One region of the Lactobacillus sp. M44 genome, then DNA from elsewhere that is predicted to be linked to it. Evidence: predicted binding sites of a transcription regulator. Region 1 holds the regulator's gene; the other holds the start of a gene.
The links. The regulator NrdR, encoded in region 1, represses ribonucleotide reductase genes. The targets are predictions, from matches to a motif close to ACACNATATATNGTGT.
Positions count from the first base shown of each region.

Region 2: nrdD (anaerobic ribonucleoside-triphosphate reductase) is a predicted target of NrdR. The motif match lies at 3,307-3,322, and genes of this name have one in related genera.

Region 1 covers NZ_CM176707.1:48,222-57,970, reverse strand. Annotated here, with positions in the region: gene AC38BG_RS00280 (LTA synthase family protein) at 1-1,681, shown strand, start outside; gene murC (UDP-N-acetylmuramate--L-alanine ligase) at 1,773-3,083, shown strand; gene polA (DNA polymerase I) at 3,179-5,839, shown strand; gene mutM (bifunctional DNA-formamidopyrimidine glycosylase/DNA-(apurinic or apyrimidinic site) lyase) at 5,849-6,679, shown strand; gene coaE (dephospho-CoA kinase) at 6,676-7,269, shown strand; gene nrdR (transcriptional regulator NrdR) at 7,275-7,742, shown strand; gene AC38BG_RS00250 (DnaD domain protein) at 7,745-9,052, shown strand; gene dnaI (primosomal protein DnaI) at 9,065-9,749, shown strand, end outside.
Region 2 covers NZ_CM176707.1:529,950-539,698, forward strand. Annotated here, with positions in the region: gene asnB (asparagine synthase (glutamine-hydrolyzing)) at 1-1,880, shown strand, start outside; gene AC38BG_RS02625 (carboxylate--amine ligase) at 1,900-3,171, shown strand; gene nrdD (anaerobic ribonucleoside-triphosphate reductase) at 3,369-5,531, shown strand; gene nrdG (anaerobic ribonucleoside-triphosphate reductase activating protein) at 5,521-6,234, shown strand; gene AC38BG_RS02640 (iron-sulfur cluster assembly protein) at 6,281-6,838, shown strand; gene AC38BG_RS02645 (DUF438 domain-containing protein) at 6,831-8,174, shown strand; gene AC38BG_RS02650 (MDR family MFS transporter) at 8,271-9,482, shown strand; gene AC38BG_RS02655 (tagatose 1,6-diphosphate aldolase) at 9,584-9,749, shown strand, end outside.

The DNA.
Region 1 (9,749 bases):
CTTTTGGGCATTTGGAGATGTTGTTGTAATCATTTTATTGCTTGCATTTAAGGTTTTTAAATATGATTTGCGCAAGTTAAGTTTGAAAGTAGCTGGATTAATTGAGTTACTTGCGTTGACTTTGATGGGCAGTAATTTAATGATGTCTCAAAAAGATCGTTCAGGGTTGTTAACAAGAACTTTTGACAATAATTATATTGTGAAATATCTTGGTATAGATGAATACGCGGTCTATGATGGCTATAAAACTGCTCAAAATAATGCAGAAATGGCTAAAGCTAAAGCGTCTGATTTAAGAACAGTTCAAAAATATTTACAAAAAAATTATGTTGCTCCTAATCCTGCGTATACAGGAGTTGCTAAAGGCAAAAATATTTTAGTAATCCATTTGGAAAGTTTCCAGCAATTTTTGATTGATTATAAATGGAAAGGTAAGGAAGTAACACCAAACTTAAATAAAATTTATCATGATCAAAATACTATTGGTTTTGATAACTTCTTTAATCAAGTTGGTCAAGGAAAAACTTCTGATGCTGAAATGATGCTAGAAAATTCATTGTATGGGCTTCAATCAGGCTCTGCAATGTCTACATATGGAACCACTAATACATTTGAATCAGCTCCTGCAATTTTGCATCAAAAAGATGACTATACAACTGCAGTAATGCATGGTGGTGCGGGTTCATTTTGGAACAGAAACAATGCTTATAAACAATTTGGTTATCAATTCTTTATGCCTCTATCTTTTTATCAAAATAAGAAGAACTATTATTTAGGATATGGAATTAAAGATAAGCTATTTTTTGATCAGTCTATTAAATACATCGAACAACTACCACAGCCATTTTATTTGAAGATGATTACTGTTACAAATCACTATCCATATGATATTGATAAAGCTAACCAAAGTATTGAAAAAACTGATACTGGGGATAATACTGTTGATGGGTATGTTCAAACAGCTCATTATTTAGACCAGGCTATTGGTGAATTAATGGACTGGATGAATAAGACAGGTCTATCTAAAAACACTATGATTGTCTTATATGGTGATCATTATGGAATATCTGGTAATCACCATAAAGCTTCTGCTCAATTGTTAGATAAAAAGACCTTTGATGATTTTGACAATGTTCAATTTCAGCGTGTTCCATTGATGATACATATGCCAGGATTAAAGGGTGGCATCAATCATACTTATGGTGGTGAAATTGATGTTTTACCAACTTTATTAAACTTAGTTGGAATCAGCAATAAAGATATGATTCAATTTGGTAATGACTTATTAGCTAAAAATCGACCTCAATTAGTTGCACAGCGTAATGGTGATTTTATTACACCAGAATATACCAAAGTTGATGGTGCTTATTACTATACTAAAAATGGCAAAAAAGTTAAACATCCAGACAAAAAAGTCAAAGAAAAATTGGCTTCATTATCTAATAGTGTGACAACTCAGTTGTCATTATCTGATCGCGTTATCTCTGGTAATTTATTAAGATTTTATCACCCAGCATGGTTTAACCCAGTTAAAGCAAAGAATTTTGATTATCAATATAAGACAACAATGAAGATGCTGAAAGCTATAGATAAAAAAGATAAATCAAGTTTATATTATCAAAATGGTGATAAAACTACTCAATCAGATTTTATAACAGATGCACCAGAATTAAAAAAATGATGAAAAAGCCCAATAGGGCTTTTTCTTTATAGTTGATAATAGTATGATAATAAAGAATTATTAAGTACAAATGATCTATGGAGTATATAAAATGTTAGACAAAAACAAACAATATTGGTTTATTGGCATTAAGGGTACTGGAATGGCATCTTTAGCTTTGATATTACATGATTTAGGCTATAGTGTAGCTGGAAGTGATATTGCAAAGCATACTTTTACACAAGATCCATTAATTGAAGCAGGGATAAAAGTTACTGAGTTTAATCCTGATAATATTAATGAAGATCAAATTATTGTTAAAGGGAATGCATTTAAAAAAGATAATCCAGAAGTTGCACAAGCAATTAAATTAAACGTACCTATGCAAAGTTATCCAGATACTGTGGAGCAAATTATTGAAATGCATACCAGCATTGGAATTGCTGGAGCACATGGTAAGACTTCAACTACTGCATTATTAGCTCATGTTTTAAGTGAAGTTGCGCCAACTTCATATTTAATTGGTGATGGTGAAGGTAAAGGAGTAACCAACTCAAGATTTTTTGTATATGAAGCTGATGAATATCGTAGACATTTTTTGGCATATCATCCAGATTATCAAATTATGACTAATATTGATTTTGATCATCCTGACTATTTCACGGATATTGAAGATACTCAAAGAGCCTTTCAATCAGCCGCAGATCAAACTAAAAAAGGTTTATTTGTCTGGGGTGATGATCCAAGACTTGCAAAAATTAAAGTTTCAATTCCTAAATATACTTATGGTTTTAAAGATAGTGATAATTTCCAAGCTTATGATGTGACAAAAGATACGGAAGGAACTACTTTTAAAGTTAACGCGGATGGTAAAATAATTGGAACTTTTAAAACTCATTTATTTGGGGATCATAATATTATGAACACTTTAGCTGTAATTGGAGTTGCTTATACAGAAAAAGTTCCGATGGATGATATTAAAGATGGATTATTGACTTATAAAGGTGCTAAGAGAAGATTTAGTGAAAAAGATTTTGGTGATATTGTTGTAATTGATGATTATGCACATCATCCAACAGAAATGAAAGCAACTATTCAAGCAGTTCGTCAAAAATTCCCAGATAAAAAACTGGTAGCTATTTTCCAGCCGCATACTTATTCTCGAACTAAAAAGTTTGCATCTGAATTTGTCGATATTTTAAAAACTGTTGATAAAGCATACATTACTCCAATCTTTGGCTCAGCTAGAGAAAAAGCTGGGGATATTTCAAGTGAAGATCTAACTGCAAAGATTCCTGGAAGTGAAGTTATTGACTTAAATAATATTGCTGATTTAACTAAAAATCATAATGCAGTATTAGTATTTATGGGCGCAGGAGATATACCTAAATATGAAACTGCTTATGAAAAATTATTGAAATAATATGATTTAAAAACTGCCTAAGGGTAGTTTTTTTATTAAGCAAAAATAAACTGGTAAAATATTAAGTAAGACAAAACTAATTAAGGGATGCAAAAATGACTAAGAAGAAATTATTATTAATTGATGGAAATTCTGTGGCATTCAGAGCTTTTTATGCGTTATATCGGCAACTAGATAATTTTAAAAGTTCAAAAGGATTACATACTAATGCAATATATGCTTTTAAAAATATGCTTGATGTACTTTTAAAAAATGAACAACCTGATGATATTTTAGTTGCTTTTGATGCAGGGAAAGTTACTTTTAGAACAGCAATGTATCATGACTATAAAGGTGGCAGACAAAAAACTCCTGTAGAACTGTCTGAACAATTGCCTTATATTCGTGAATTATTAACAGATCTTGGAATAAAAAGTTATGAATTAGCCAATTATGAAGCAGATGATATTATTGGAACCTTTGCAACAAAAGGTGAAAACGCTGGTTTTAAAGTGACTATTGTGACAGGAGATCGTGATTTAACTCAGCTTGCATCTGACGATACAACAGTATTAGTTACTAAGTCGGGAGTTTCACAACTAGAAGCTTATACTCCAGAGCATATGAAAGAATTATATGGCGTTACACCAACCGAATTTATCGATATAAAGGCTTTAATGGGAGATAGTTCTGATAATTATCCAGGAGTTACTAAAGTTGGACCTAAGACTGCAGCAAGATTAATTCAAAAATATGGTTCTATTGAAAATTTATATGACCATGTTGATGAAATGAAAAAGTCAAAATTAAAAGAAAATTTGATTGCTGATAAAGATAAAGCTTTTTTAGCTAAAAAGTTAGCTACAATTGACCGTGATGCTCCTGTAACGATCAATATTGGTGATTTAGCTAGAAGAGAAATTAATGTTGAAAAATTGCGTAAGTTTTATGAAGATTTGAATATGAATAGATTTTTAGCAGATCTAAATCAAAATTTATCACAAGATGAAATACAAGTTGAAAAAGAAAATATTAATTATACAGTTTTAACTAAGGATAATTTAAATTTGCTTAAAGCAAAAGATAGAATGACTTTTTATTTAGCAATTCTAGGCGAAAATTATCATTTAGGAGAGCTAATGGGTTTTGCTATCAAAATCGATAATAAAATTTTTGTTAGTCGAGATATTGCTTTATTACAAAATAGCACTATCAGTGATTTGCTCTTAGATAATAAGATTAAGAAAAATATATTTGGCTTAAAAGCAACTATCTATGGTCTTAATCGCTTAAATTTAGCTATTAATTCATGTGATTATGATATGTTGCTAGCTGCATATTTGGTTAATAATGAAAATAATTCTTTTGATTTAGGTGAAATTGGACAACAATATAATAATTATTCAGTTAAGCCAGATGTGGAAGTCTATGGTAAAGGCAAGAGTGAACATGTTCCAGAAAATGATGAAATTTTATTTAATCATATAGGAGCAAAAGTTAAGTTAATTGATGACTTGAAAAAAATTTTATTAGGCAAATTAAAAGAACATGAACAAGATCATTTATTTGAACAAATTGAGATTCCTGTTGCTAAAGTTTTGGCCAAAATGGAAATAACAGGAATGAAAGTTCAAGCTTCTACTTTAGTCCAACTTGAAAATGATTTTGCGATTAGATTGGAAAAAATCAAAAAGAATATTTTTGAACAAGTAGGACAAGAATTCAACTTAAACTCTCCAAAACAACTTGGACATATCTTATTTGAAAAAATGGGCTTGCCGCCAATTAAAAAAACTAAAACAGGATACTCAACTTCAGTTGAAGTATTAGATCAATTAAAAGCCCAAAGTCCAGTAGTAGATGAATTATTAGATTATCGTCAAATTGCTAAAATTCAGTCGACTTATGTAAAAGGTTTATTAGCTGATATTGGTAATGACAGCAAGGTTCATACCAGATATTTGCAAACATTGACCGCAACAGGGCGTTTGTCATCAGTTGATCCTAATTTACAGAATATTCCAATTAGAGTTGATGAAGGAAAACAAATCAGAAAAGCCTTTGTTTCAACATTTGAAAATGGTTATATTTTTTCATGTGATTATTCACAGGTTGAATTACGTGTATTAGCAGATGTTTCTGGTGATAAAAATATGCTAGAAGCATTTAAAACAGGATATGATATCCACACCCACACAGCAATGAAAATTTTTCATTTAAATTCAATTGATGAAGTAACCCCTCAAATGCGTCGTAACGCTAAAGCTGTCAACTTTGGCATTGTTTATGGAATTTCTGATTATGGTTTATCAAAGAATTTAGGAATTAGTCGCAAACAAGCTAAAGAATTCATTGATAATTATTTTAAACAATATCCTCAAATTAAGGACTATATGCATAAAGCAGTACAAAAAGCTCGTGAAAAAGGATATGCTGAAACTATTATGCATCGCAGAAGATATTTACCAGATATCAACAGCAAGAACTATAATTTGCGATCATTTGCTGAAAGAACAGCAATTAATTCGCCAATTCAAGGTAGTGCTGCAGATATTATCAAGATTGCAATGATCAATATGCAGAAAAAACTTGATGAAATGAAGCTTAAAACCAAAATGATTCTTCAGATTCATGATGAATTAGTTTTTGATGTGCCAGCTGATGAATTAGATACAATTAAAGAGATAGTGCCTAAGGTAATGCAAAATGCGGTTAAATTGAAGGTACCATTAATTGCTGATGCAAACTGGGGACACAATTGGTATGAAGCAAAGTAGGTGAAGCAAATGCCTGAAATGCCAGAAGTTGAAACTGTAAAAAAAACGTTGCAAGCTCTAATTGTTGGTAAAACAATTAAGAAAGTAACTGTTTGGTACCCTAAAATTATAGTTGGAGATGCAGAGCAGTTCAGTCAAAAACTCAAGGGTAAAAAAATAAAAAAAATTGACCGTTATGCCAAGTTCCTATTGATTAGATTAACTGATAATCAAACAATAGTATCGCATTTGCGTATGGAAGGAAAGTATCGCTTAACTTCTTCAAATGAACCAAAGCAAAAACATGACCATGTACAATTTGTTTTTGATGATGAAACTGCATTGCGCTATAACGATGTGAGAAAATTTGGAAGAATGCAGTTAGTTGAAACTGGAACGGAAAAAATAGTTACAGGAATTAAAAATTTAGGATTAGAGCCAAATTCACCAGAATTTACACCAGAATATTTTATTCATGCGTTGCAAAAAAAGAAAAAGAATATAAAGTCTACAATTTTAGATCAAACAATTGTAGCAGGATTAGGAAATATCTATGTTGATGAAGTATTGTGGCAGGCAAAGATTCATCCCCTGAGTTTAGCCAATAAAATTCCTAAAAAGCAAATTGTTGAGCTGTACCATGATATTAATAATGAAATTAAATTAGCAATAAAATATCATGGGACAACTATTCATACTTTTTTAGATGCAACTGGCAATTCGGGAAATTTTCAAAGATACTTGCAAGTATATGGTCATGCAGGTGATCCTTGCCTTAGATGTCACACGATTTTAAAAAAAATAAAGGTGAATGGACGAGGGACTACTTTTTGTCCTAAGGAGCAAAAATTATATAAATGACTTTTTATTTAGGATTAACTGGCAGCATAGCAACTGGAAAAAGTACAGCGGATAAGCATTTTAAAGATTTAGGATATAATATAATAGATGCAGATCAAATTGCACATAATCAATTGCAAATAAACCAACCTGGCTGGCAAAATATTAAAAAATATTTTGGAGAGCAGTTTTTAAATGTCGATCAAAGTGTTAACCGTGGTAAACTAGGACAGTTGGTTTTTAATGATCCAGATGCGTTAACTAAGTTAAATCAATTGAATTTACCATTAATAAAAAAAGAAATAATTAGACAGATGCACTTAGCCAAACAAAAACTGGTAATAGTCGATGTTCCATTATTATTTGAAATTAATTTACAGAATTTATTTGATAAAACATTAGTCATTGCTGCATCAAATGAAACTCAATTAAAAAGATTAATGTTACGAAATAATCTTACTAAAGCGCAAGCATTAGCAAGAATTGATAAACAAATGCCAATACAACAAAAAATTAAATTAGCTGACTATGTAATCCAAAATAATGGTGATGTAACGCAGCTAAACCAGAAAATAAATCAGTTACTAACAAAATTACCTATAAAGGAGTGACTAAATTGGAATGCCCAAACTGTCATAAAAATGCTTCTCGCGTGATCGATTCTAGACCATCTGATGAAGGCAGAACTATTAGAAGAAGACGTGAATGTGAAAACTGTGGTTATCGATTCACAACGTTTGAAAGAATTGAACAAACTCCATTATTAGTTATCAAAAATGATGGGACTCGCGAACCATTTAAAAGAGAAAAAATATTGCGTGGCGTTGAAGCTGCTGCGCAAAAAAGACCTGTCACTAGTGATCAAATTGTCGAATTAGTTGATCATGTTGAAGCCGCTGTCAGAAAACAAGGTGTTAGCGAGATTTCATCTAAAAAAATTGGAGAATTCGTGATGAATGAATTAGTTGATGTAGATGATGTCGCATATATTAGATTTGCCAGTATCTATCGCCAATTTCAAGATATGTCAGGATTTATGCGCACAATGGAAGATATTATGCAAAAGCATAATAAGTCGAAATAAATATGTTTAAATCAGCAAACCCAAAGCAGCCTTTTTATGTTGCAAATATTATAAAAGTTAGTGCTAATCAGCAAAAAGTTTTGACTAAGCTCTATCAGCCAATTATTGGTGCGAGTGCAGTTGCTTTATATAATACTTTAGTAAATGAATTTGATTCAATCCCTATTAGAAGTGAATATCATCAAATGAATTATTTACAAGGTGAACTTGATGAAAATTTGAATGATATTTTTGATGACTTACATAAACTAGAAGCAAGTGGATTAATTCGAAGTTTTTTAAATGAAGTGCCAATTATTGGTAAAGTATTGATCTTTCAATTAAATGAAATTCCAAGTGCTCATACTTTTTTTAAAACATATTTAATATCAAGTCTATTATTAGAAAAAGTTGGTACTAAGGTGTTTTCACAATTAACCAGTGAGTTTACGCCTCATATTTTTAATGGGTTAGAAGATGCAACAGAAATTACTGCTAACTTTTTTGATGTATTTCATTTGTCTGATAATGTTGCAATTAAAGCACCTGATGAAGTAAAACAAGCTGCAGTTAAAAGTCACACTGAAGCTTATCAAGTACAAATGGGACAAGTAAAAGCAATCGATTGGGAATTAGTGAAGTCATATTTAGATTATTACCATATTTCAACTAGTGAAGTTGATAATAATCAAAATGAAATTGCGCAAATTATTACTTTTTATAATTTAACTGAAAAGCAATTTGTTGATGAATCAATCAAAAGCTTTACTCCCGGTCAAAAACACCTTGATATGAAAGCAATTCAGCGAATTGTTAATCAAGATATTGGTAGTAATGAGGCAAAGCGCTCAGTTCAACGGCAGCTTTCAAAGACTCCAGCTGAAAAAATAAATGTAGTCAATAAAGACAAAAGCCTATTATATCAAGCAACTCATTTAACTCCTGAAGATTTTTTAATGAAGCTTAAAGAACGCAAAGGTGGCTTTGTATCAGCTAATGAACGTAGAGTAATTTATAGTTTGCAAAATCAATATGGTTTAACTCCAGAATTAATCAATGTATTAGTGTGGACTAGTTTAAAATATAGTTCTGTGATTACACCATTTTCAGCTGAAAAAATTGCTAATGGTTGGCTTCAAAATAATATTACAAATGCAAGTAGTGCAATTAGTTATGTTAATAATTGGCAAAAAAGCAATCGAAATTCTTATTCAAAAAAGCCTTATATTCATAAGGAAAAATCAACGGATTGGACTTCAAAAAAACCTGAAGAAAATGCTGAATTGTCAAATGAAGAGATTAATAAGATTTTTAAAAATTTTGGAAACTAGTAGGTAATTACTGTGAAATCAATTGATGATGTAATACAAAAAATTGTCGATAAAAAAGGTATTAATATTGATGCTAATTCCGCTTATCAAGAAGCATTAAATGATCCAGATGTGCAATTGTTTTTGACAAAAAATAAAGTTGATCAAGAAAATATTCAAAAAAGTTTACCCGATATTTATGAATATGTTCGCGAAAAAACTAATTTTGAAAAAGGCAAATCTGCTATTCCAGGTTATGAGCCTAAATTACAACTAAATGGTAATTTAGTTACTGTCAGTTATGCTCCAACTGCTAAAACAGTAGCAGATCAAGAACAAAAACAAGCCAAATTGCGTTTGGAGTTAATTGATATTTCACCTAATTTTAGGAATATTGAATTAGCCGATGCAAAACAAGATAAGGGCAGAATGAATGCATTAGCTCAAATTGCAGTTTTTATGCAAAAAATTGAAAAAAATGAGCCTGCAAAAGGATTATATTTAGCTGGGGACTTTGGGGTAGGTAAGACTTATTTATTAGCTGGCCTTGCCAATGCTTTAACAAAAGCTCATAAGCATGTAGTATTTTTACATGTACCAACTTTTATTGCTGGGTTGAGTAAACATTTTGATGATAATAGTTTGCAAGATGAAATTATGCATATTGCACAAAGTGATGTGGTGATTTTTGATGATATTGGTGCTGAAACTTTAAGTC
Region 2 (9,749 bases), 480 kb from region 1:
CTACTATTAAACACCGTGGACCTAATTCTGACGGAATGTATGTTAATGATGTGATGGCTTTGGGATTTAGAAGACTATCTATTATTGACTTACGTGGTGGTGATCAACCAATTTATAATGAAGATCATACTAAAGCTATTATTTTTAATGGCGAAATTTACAATTTTAAACCTTTACGTAAACAATTAATTGATGCAGGTCACACTTTTACAACTAAAGCTGATACTGAAGTATTGCTCCATGGTTATGAAGAATGGGGTATGGATGGCTTATTGAAAAAAGTTCGTGGGATGTTTGCCTTTTTAATTTGGGATGATGAATTAAAGACAATGTTTGGCGCACGTGACTTTTTTGGCATTAAGCCAATGTATTATACTCGCCAAGATGGTAAATTATTGGTTGGTAGTGAATTGAAGAGCTTTTTGGCATTCCCTGGATTCAAAAAAGAATTGAACATGGAAGCTGTTAAGCCTTACTTGATGAACCAATATAATGATTTACATGAAACATTTTTTAAGGGAGTTTATCGCTTCCCTGCAGGGCATTGGTTTGCTTACCATGATGGCAATATGGAAATCAACCAATATTGGGATGCAGAATATGTTCAAAATAGCTTGAGTTTTGAAGAAACTGTTAAAAAAATCGATGAAGATTTAAAAGAAACTGTTGATTTATATCGAGTTGCTGATGTTCCAGTTGGGGCATTTTTATCAGAGGGTGTCGATTCAAGTTATATTACTAGTATTTTGAATCCAGATTCTGTGTTTTCAATTGGCTTTGATGATCCAACTTATGATGAAGCATCAAAGGCAAAAGCCTTATCTGACATGAAAGGTTGGAAGTTTTATGCAGATAAAGTTAAATCAGATGATGCAATGAGAGACTTTCCTGAAATGCAATATCATTTAGATGAACCAGATGCTAACCCTTCTGTAATTCCATTATGGTATTTAGCACGTTTAGCTAGAAAACATGTAACAGTTGCTTTATCTGGTGAAGGTGCTGATGAGTTATTTGCAGGTTATGTAAATTATGGGATGCATACTCATAATGACGTAATCAAAGTATTTACTGCAGGCTTAAAGAAATTACCTAAGGGTGCAAGAATTAAATTAGCAAAAGATATTAAGAAGATGCCTGATTTTCCGGGTAAAGTACATATGTACACTAATTTAGCAGAGCCTAGTGAATATTATGTTGGTCAATCAATAATTTATGACATGGATTATCCAACTATCTTTTCATCTTCTGATGCAAACAATGTCTTGCAACCAATGTATCGCAACAAATTAACAGTTAATGGCAATTATCAAGAAGATTTTATGCGTGTAAAAGATGCAGAATCCGTTAAGCAAATGCAATATATCGACTTGCATCATTTTATGTTAAATGATATTTTGCAAAAAGCTGATAAGATTACAATGGCACATTCACTTGAATTGCGTGTACCATATCTTGATAAAAAAATAGCAGAGCTTGCTAATACTATCCCTTCTAAATATTTAATTAATGTACATGATACTAAGTATGCTTTGCGTAAAGCATCTGAAAAAGTATTGCCAGAAGCTTGGGCAAAACGTCCTAAATTAGGATTCCCAACACCAATTAAACAATGGTTAAAAGAAGAAAGATTTTATAAGCAAGTACGTGAGCTGTTCTCAGAGAGCTTTGTTTCTGATATTTTCGAACAAGATCGCATTTTAAAACTGCTTGATGATAACTATAAAGGTGATGGTTCACACCGCCGCCAAATTTGGGTAATTTATACTTTCTTAGTTTGGTATAAGTTGTTCTTTGTTGATTATGAAAATACAGTCAAAAAGTATCAACATGTTCAACCAGAGGTTGCTGATCTTATTGCTCAAGGTAAGCTTCTGTAAGAAAGGATTTATTTATTAGATGGAAGAGAAAAAGAAATTTACGCCAATTTTACTTGGTAGTGATATTAATGTTTATGGAATGGCACGATCCTTCAATGAAGAATATGGAATTACAGTTGAAGCATGGGCACAAACTGCACTTGCTGCAACTAGGTATTCAAAAATCGTCAATGTGAAAACATATGATGGTTTTAGTGAAGATCCAAATTTCATTGAAGTTATGCGCAAAAAAATGGATGAATTTAAAGACCATCAAGAACCTGTAATCTTGATTGCTTGTGGAGATGGGTATGCAGAACTTCTTTCAAAGCATAAAGATGAACTTTCAAAAGTTTTTGTTGTTCCATACATTAATTATGATTTATTGGAAAAGCTAATTTCTAAAGAAGGATTTTATGAAATTGCTGAAAAATATGGGTTACCATATCCAAAAACTAAAATCATTACCATGGATGATTTTAAAAAAGAAAATTATTTGACTATTCCATTTAATTATCCTGTTGAATTAAAACCAGAAGACCCAGTTTCTTGGCTTGATGTTCATTTTGAAGGCCGTAAAAAGGCATTTACAATTCATGATGAAGCTGAATTATCTGATATTGTTGGCAAAATCTATGGAAATGGATATAAAGCAGATTTAATTTTGCAAGACTTTATCCCAGGTGATGACTCTAACATGAGAGTTTTAAATGCTTATGTTGATAAAAATCACCAAGTAAAAATGATGTGTTTAGGTCATCCCTTGCTAGAGGATCCAACCCCACAATCAATTGGAAATTATATGGCAATTTTACCTGAATATAATGAAAAATTATATGAACAAGTGCAATCATTCCTTGAAAAATTAAATTATACAGGGATGGCTAATTTTGATATCAAATATGATGTTCGTGATGGACAATATAAATTTTTTGAAATCAACTTGCGCCAGGGACGTTCTAGTTTTTATGTTACTTTGAATGGATATAATTTAGCTAAATGGTATGTTGATGACTATGTAATGGATGATTTACAAAATAAGCAAACTGTTTATGGCAATAAATTAGAATCTAAATATAAGTTATGGCTAGGTGTTCCTGAAAAGGTCTTTAAAAAATATGCTTATGATAATGATTCAAAGAGAAAAGCAGAAGAGTTAATTCATGAAGGTCGCTATGGTACTACAGTTTACTATAATAAAGACCACAGCTTTAAACGCTCACTTTTATTGTGGTACATGTTCCATAATTATGTTGGACGTTTTAAGAAATATTACCAAGTAAACAAAGGTCAATATTTTGAAAAAAGATAAAAATTAAGATGAAGTTTCGAAATCATAGTTAAAAATTTCGAAGCTTTTTTCTATACGAAATTTTTTTTGCGGGCTAAGTTCAACTGGGACAAGAAGTTTACTAACACAAAATATAGAAAAGCCAAATTATACAGAATACAAGATGTAGTATTGGTGGTAATATAATATCTAAATAAAGCTGTTGAAAGGAAAAAACTATGTTTGCTTCAGAACTGACTAATGAATATAATATCGTAATGCCCCAGACATTTATCAAACGTGATGGAGCAGTTTATCATTTTGCTTTATATAAAATTAAGGCAGTAATTAATTCTTTAAAATTACAAGATGAAACCGATGCAATCTTAACTAAATTATTTGAATATCTTGATAATAAAAATCAAGTTGATGCTCAAGAAGTTTTTGATGGATTTAAAAAAGCTTTAATTGATCTAGGCTATTATCGAAAAGCTCAAGCATATGTTGAATATCATGCAAAAATGCAAGCTGAATTCAAAAAACAAACTGATACTAAACAGCGCTTGCAAAGAATGATCCAAGGAGACCCTTCAATTGTTAATGAAAATGCTAATAAAGATAGTGATGTTTTTAGCACTCAGCGTGATTTAATTGCGGGTACAGTTGGTAAGACAGTTGGGTTAACTATGATGCCTGAACATATTGCTAAAGCTCATTTGCGAGGAGATATTCATTGGCATGATTTAGACTATACACCATTATCTCCTATGACTAATTGTTGCTTAATTGATTTTAAAGAGATGTTAGCACATGGTTTTAAGATTGGTAATGCTTATATGGAAAGTCCCAATTCTATCCAAGTAGCAACTGGTCAAATGACTCAAATTATTGCTAATGTAGCTTCTAGTCAATATGGTGGTTGCAGTGCTGATAGATGTGATGAGGTATTAGCACCATATGCTGAAAAAAATTATCAAAAACATTTAAAAGATGCTAAAGAATTTATTGATGATGAAGAACAAGCTAAGCAATTTGCTATTAAACATACTAAAAAAGATATTTACGATGCAATGCAAAGCTTAGAATATGAAATTAACACTATGTTTTCATCCCAAGGGCAAACTCCATTTACGACAGTAGGATTTGGCTTAGGAACATCTTGGATTGAACGGGAGATTCAAAAAGATATCTTAAAAATCAGAATTAAAGGTTTAGGAAAAGAACGCAGAACTGCAATTTTTCCAAAATTAATTTTTTCAATTAAAAAAGGACTGAATCTAAAACCTGGTGATCCAAATTATGACATTAAGGAATTAGCTGTTGAGTGTGCAACTAAAAGAATGTATCCAGATGTCTTGATGTATGACACTATCAAAAAAATTACTGGTTCATTTAAAGCCCCAATGGGTTGTCGTTCATTTTTGCAAGGATGGAAAGATGAAAATGGTAAAGAAGTAAATTCAGGAAGAATGAATTTAGGTGTAGTAACCATTAATTTGCCAAGAATTGCAATGGAGTCACATGGTGATAAAGACTTATTCTGGCAAATATTTGAAGATCGCATTCAAACAGCTCATGAAGCTTTGCAATATAAAGTAAAGCGCTGTCTGGCAGCTAAGCCAGTTAATGCGCCAGTGTTATATCAATATGGAGCATTTGGCAAGAGATTATCAGAAAATGGTAATGTTAATGACTTATTTAAAAACGGTCGTGCGACAGTTTCAATTGGCTATATTGGTTTGTATGAAGTAGGTACAGTATTTTATGGATCTAATTGGGAACATAACCAAGAAGCACACGATTTTACTTTAAGTATTGTCAAAAAACTAAATCAAGAATGTAAAAAATGGGAAAAACAATCAGGGTATCACTATAGTGTTTATTCAACTCCAAGTGAAAGTTTAACTGATAGATTTTGTCAATTGGATATTAAAAAATTCGGCAAAGTAAAAGATATTACTGATAAAGAATATTACACTAATAGTTTTCACTATGATGTCAGAAAACACCCAACTCCGTTTGAAAAATTGACATTTGAAATGGATTATCCAAAATATGCTTCTGGTGGATTTATTCATTATTGTGAATATCCTAATTTAAAACAAAACCCTAAAGCTTTAGAGGCAGTGTGGGATTGGGCTTATGATAAAGTTGGATATTTAGGAACTAACACTCCAATTGATAAGTGTTATAAATGCGGTTTTGCTGGAGAATTTAAAGCTACTGCAAAAGGATTTGAATGCCCTGACTGTGGCAATCATGACCCAAAGACCTGCGATTGTGTAAAAAGGACTTGTGGATATTTAGGTAATCCGTTAAGAAGGCCAATGGTTCATGGTCGTCATGAAGAAATAATTCATCGTGTAAAGCATATGCAGTTAGGAAATATGAGTGCCAAGTAAAGATCAAAACAATCAACAAGGGCCTGATATTAGAGGAAATTTGATTAAAGTTACTTCTAATGGTGAGTCAATTTTTGTGGATAGTAATGAATATAAGCCCAAAAATGAAATTAAGTTAAATACTAGATTATCAAAGAAAAGGCCTAAAAATCCCAAACCTAAAGAATGGAAAGCTTCGCAATATAGCTTGCAAAAAATAGCTGACTATAAACCTTTTAATTTTGTTGATGGTGAAGGTGTAAGATGTAGTCTTTATGTGAGTGGATGCTTATTTGATTGCCCAGGATGTTACAATTTAGTAGCTCAAAATTTTAATTATGGAAAGCCTTATACTCAAGAGTTAGAGGATAGAATAATTAAAGATTTATCTGAAAGTTATGTTCAAGGATTAACATTATTAGGTGGAGAACCATTTTTAAATACTCAGGTATGTTTAAAAATAGTCAATCGAATTCGCAAAGAATTTGGTCATACTAAAGATATTTGGTCGTGGTCTGGATATACTTGGGATGAATTGATGAAGGAAACACCCGATAAGCTAGATTTATTATCAAAAATTGATATTTTAGTTGATGGAAGATTTGAAGAAGATTTAAAAGATTTGACTCTGCAATTTAGAGGTAGTTCAAATCAAAGAATTATCGATGTTCCTAAATCATTAGCTCAAAATAAAGTGGTAATATGGGATAAATTGGTGCGTTAAGAGAAATTGAATTATTCAATTTCTTTTTTTATGGGAGGATTTAATTATGAATGAAGAAGACATGGCTTTAGCTGATAAAGTTATTGAGCAATTGCAAGAGGTAATTGATCCAGAGCTGCAAGTTGATATAGTTAATTTAGGACTGATATATGGGATTGATATTGATGGTGATCAAGTAACTATTAAAATGACTTTAACTGTAATGGGATGTCCGTTGAGTGGATATTTGGATAATGAAATCAAAAAGGCAATTTTAAAATTAGATCAAGTTAAGCATTGCAGTGTTAAACTGGTCTGGTATCCCGTCTGGACTAAGGATCGTATGAGCAAAATAGCTCAAAGAGAATTAGGGCTGCATGTTCCGCCTAAAAATAGCGGTCAAAAAGTAATTGATTTTAACACTCCAATAAAGATTTTAGCAGACCAATATCCAGATTTTGTTGAGATAATGGTTGCAATTGGTTTTACACGAATTAAAATTCCTGGTATGCTCAACACTGTTGGTCGTATAATGAATATCAAGTTAGGTGCTCAAGCAATGGATATTGATTTGAAGACCATAAAACAAGAATTTGAACAAAGGGGCTACTTGGTTAATGAGTAGTAATGATAAATTAAGACAAAAACAAATATTAGATATTTTGCATTTTATTCAAAATGGTGGCGATTTAACACAGGCTAAAAGGCTATTTGAAAAAACGTTAGGGAATGTGGATGTTAATGAGATTATTAGAGCAGAACAAGCATTGATAGCAGGTGGCTTAAATCCTGCTGATATTCAAGATTTATGTAATGTTCATGTTGTTGTTTTTAAAGGAAATATTACTGCACCAAAGCAAAACCCTGCATTTTTAACTCCAGGACATCCTGTAAATACATTAAAGCAAGAAAATACAGTAATTACATCATTAATCAATGATTCGTTATTGCCTGATCTAAAAAAGTGGCAGCAAGATGGTAAAAATAATGAATTGCTTGAAAGAATTTGCAGCGAATTAGCTGATTTGATGCAAATAGATAAGCATTATAAACGAAAAGAAGATTCCATTTTTTTAATTATGGATAAATATGGAATCACAGCTCCTCCTAAAGTAATGTGGGGTGTTGATGATCAAATTAGAGGTCTGATCAAAGATGCAATTAGTGCAGTCAATCAAACCCCATTGCCAGATAAATATGTTATAGAAATGAAAATTGAGCGTGCTTGTAAAGAAGTTTTAGAAATGATTTTTAAAGAGCAAGCAATTATGTTACCAATGGTTGAAAAAGTAGCTACTCCTCAAGACTGGTATACGGTAAAACAAGATGAATCAGAAATTGGTTACACATTAATTAATCGCCCACCAGCATGGAAACCATCACAGATGGATATTGATGAAGCTAAAGTTATTCAAGATAAAGCTCAAATTAATCAAACAAGTGTGAGGGATGATATCACTATTAGTGATAAGCCTTTGCGTGGTGATGAAGAATATATAGCAGGTGAAGCAGGCAAAGAAGCTGAGCTTGTAATACCTGATATGCAAAATGCTAAAATCAAAATGCAAGTGGGAGCATTAAGTTTAAAAGAAATTCCAGCAATTTTTAATGTTTTGCCAGTAGATTTAACTTTTGTAGATGCAAATGATCGAGTAAAATGGTTTTCTGATACTGATCGAGTTTTTCCGAGAACTAGGAGTGTTATTGGACGACCAGTAATAAAATGTCATCCTCCCAAAAGTTTGGATAAAGTATTACATATCCTAGATGAATTTCATGAAGGACTAGCAGATTGTTGTGATTTTTGGTTTGAAATACATGATAGGTTTATTTATTTAAAATTTTATGCAGTTAGAGATGATAATGATAACTATTTAGGATGTCTAGAAGTGGTTCAAGATATTACTAGATTAAGGCAATTAACAGGAAGTAAGACTTTAGAAAACCAAATAGATAATTAAAATATTGTACAGAATAGTATTTAAGAGTAGATTTTTTGAATGCTATTCTTTTTTTGATAAAAGATTGTTACACTAAAATTCTAGGGGGTGAAAAATATGAATATTGCACATAATTCCGATAATATAAAAGAAATCAAAATACATTGGCTGTTATTAGGTGAATTTGCAGCATGGGTAGGGGCAAGTTTTATATGGCCTTTGACTTCAGTGTATTTAAATAAACAACTACATATTAGCTTATCAGTTATTGGGATAGTATTATTTTTTAATAGCGTTGCCAATATTATAGGATCTACTTTGGCAGGAAGATTGTATGATCGATTAAATCCATATCCTTTAATTATTGCTGGTGCAATTGCAGATGCAGCGATTTTATTTTTTATGGCCGCATTTCATGGCTGGCCAATATATTGGGTGTGGCTTACATTAACGGGATTTTTTGCTGGATGGAATGGAACATTAATTAATTCAATTGCAACTAGTCTAAAAAAATATCCAGCAAGAAGAGTCTTCACCATGTTGTATTTTGCGCAAAATCTTGGTGTTGTTACAGGTACGCTATTAGTTGGGTATATGTATGATTATTCAATTACATTATTATTTGTTGTAGCTGCTTTATTGTTTGTCATAGTTGCAGTCAATTCAATTATTAATTATCACCCAATCATCGCTTATCATAAATTGCGCCAAATAAAGCAAAAACAAAAAGCTAAGTTTATGAAAATGCCTAAAGCTAACTTGTGGTTGTCATATAGCTTTTTTGTGACATTGATAATTATTTGGCTAATGTATATGAACTGGGAATCTAATTTATCAGTTTATATGGTTTCTTTAGGTATTCCATTTCATCTATATAGTTTGCTTTGGACAATTAATGCAACAATTATTGTTTTAGTTCAAGTGATTTTGACTAGATTTCCACAAATTTTTAAGACACTTTTTCAACAAGTTTTATTTGGTATGCTGATGTTTGCATTATCATTTGTGACTTTGATCTTTGCAAAAGACTTCCTTCATTTTGTAATTTCTATGATTATAGTAACTTTAGGAGAAGCTACTGTAATGCCAGCAATCCCTGCATATATCAACGATTTATCTCCTATGAATAGCAAAGGAAAATATCAAGGTTATACTATGGTAGCAAGTTCTGTAGGTAGAGCGTTGGGACCCTTGTTTGGTGGAATTATAATTGATCAAGCTGGGTATATTTCTTTATTTATGCTTGCGACAACAGTATTATTTGTGAATTTAGTTGTGTTAATTCCAATCCATCAAAAGATTCAAAGTCATTTAAAACGTTTTAAATAAGATAAAAAAGAAAATTGTCAAACATTATTGAACTTTTTTTAACAAATTTTGTTATAATGATTTTGTGCGGAAAGATTGAAATGCAAAAGGAGAATATGCATATGCCAACTATTAACGCTGAAGTTGCAAAACACATGGATAATTTATCAAATAAGGATGGTGTCATCGCTGCATTAGCTATTGACCAAAGAGGTTCATTAAAGAAAATGTTAGCAGCAGCTGCAAATAAGCCAGCTGATGAAACTACTATTGTTGATTTCAAGAAAG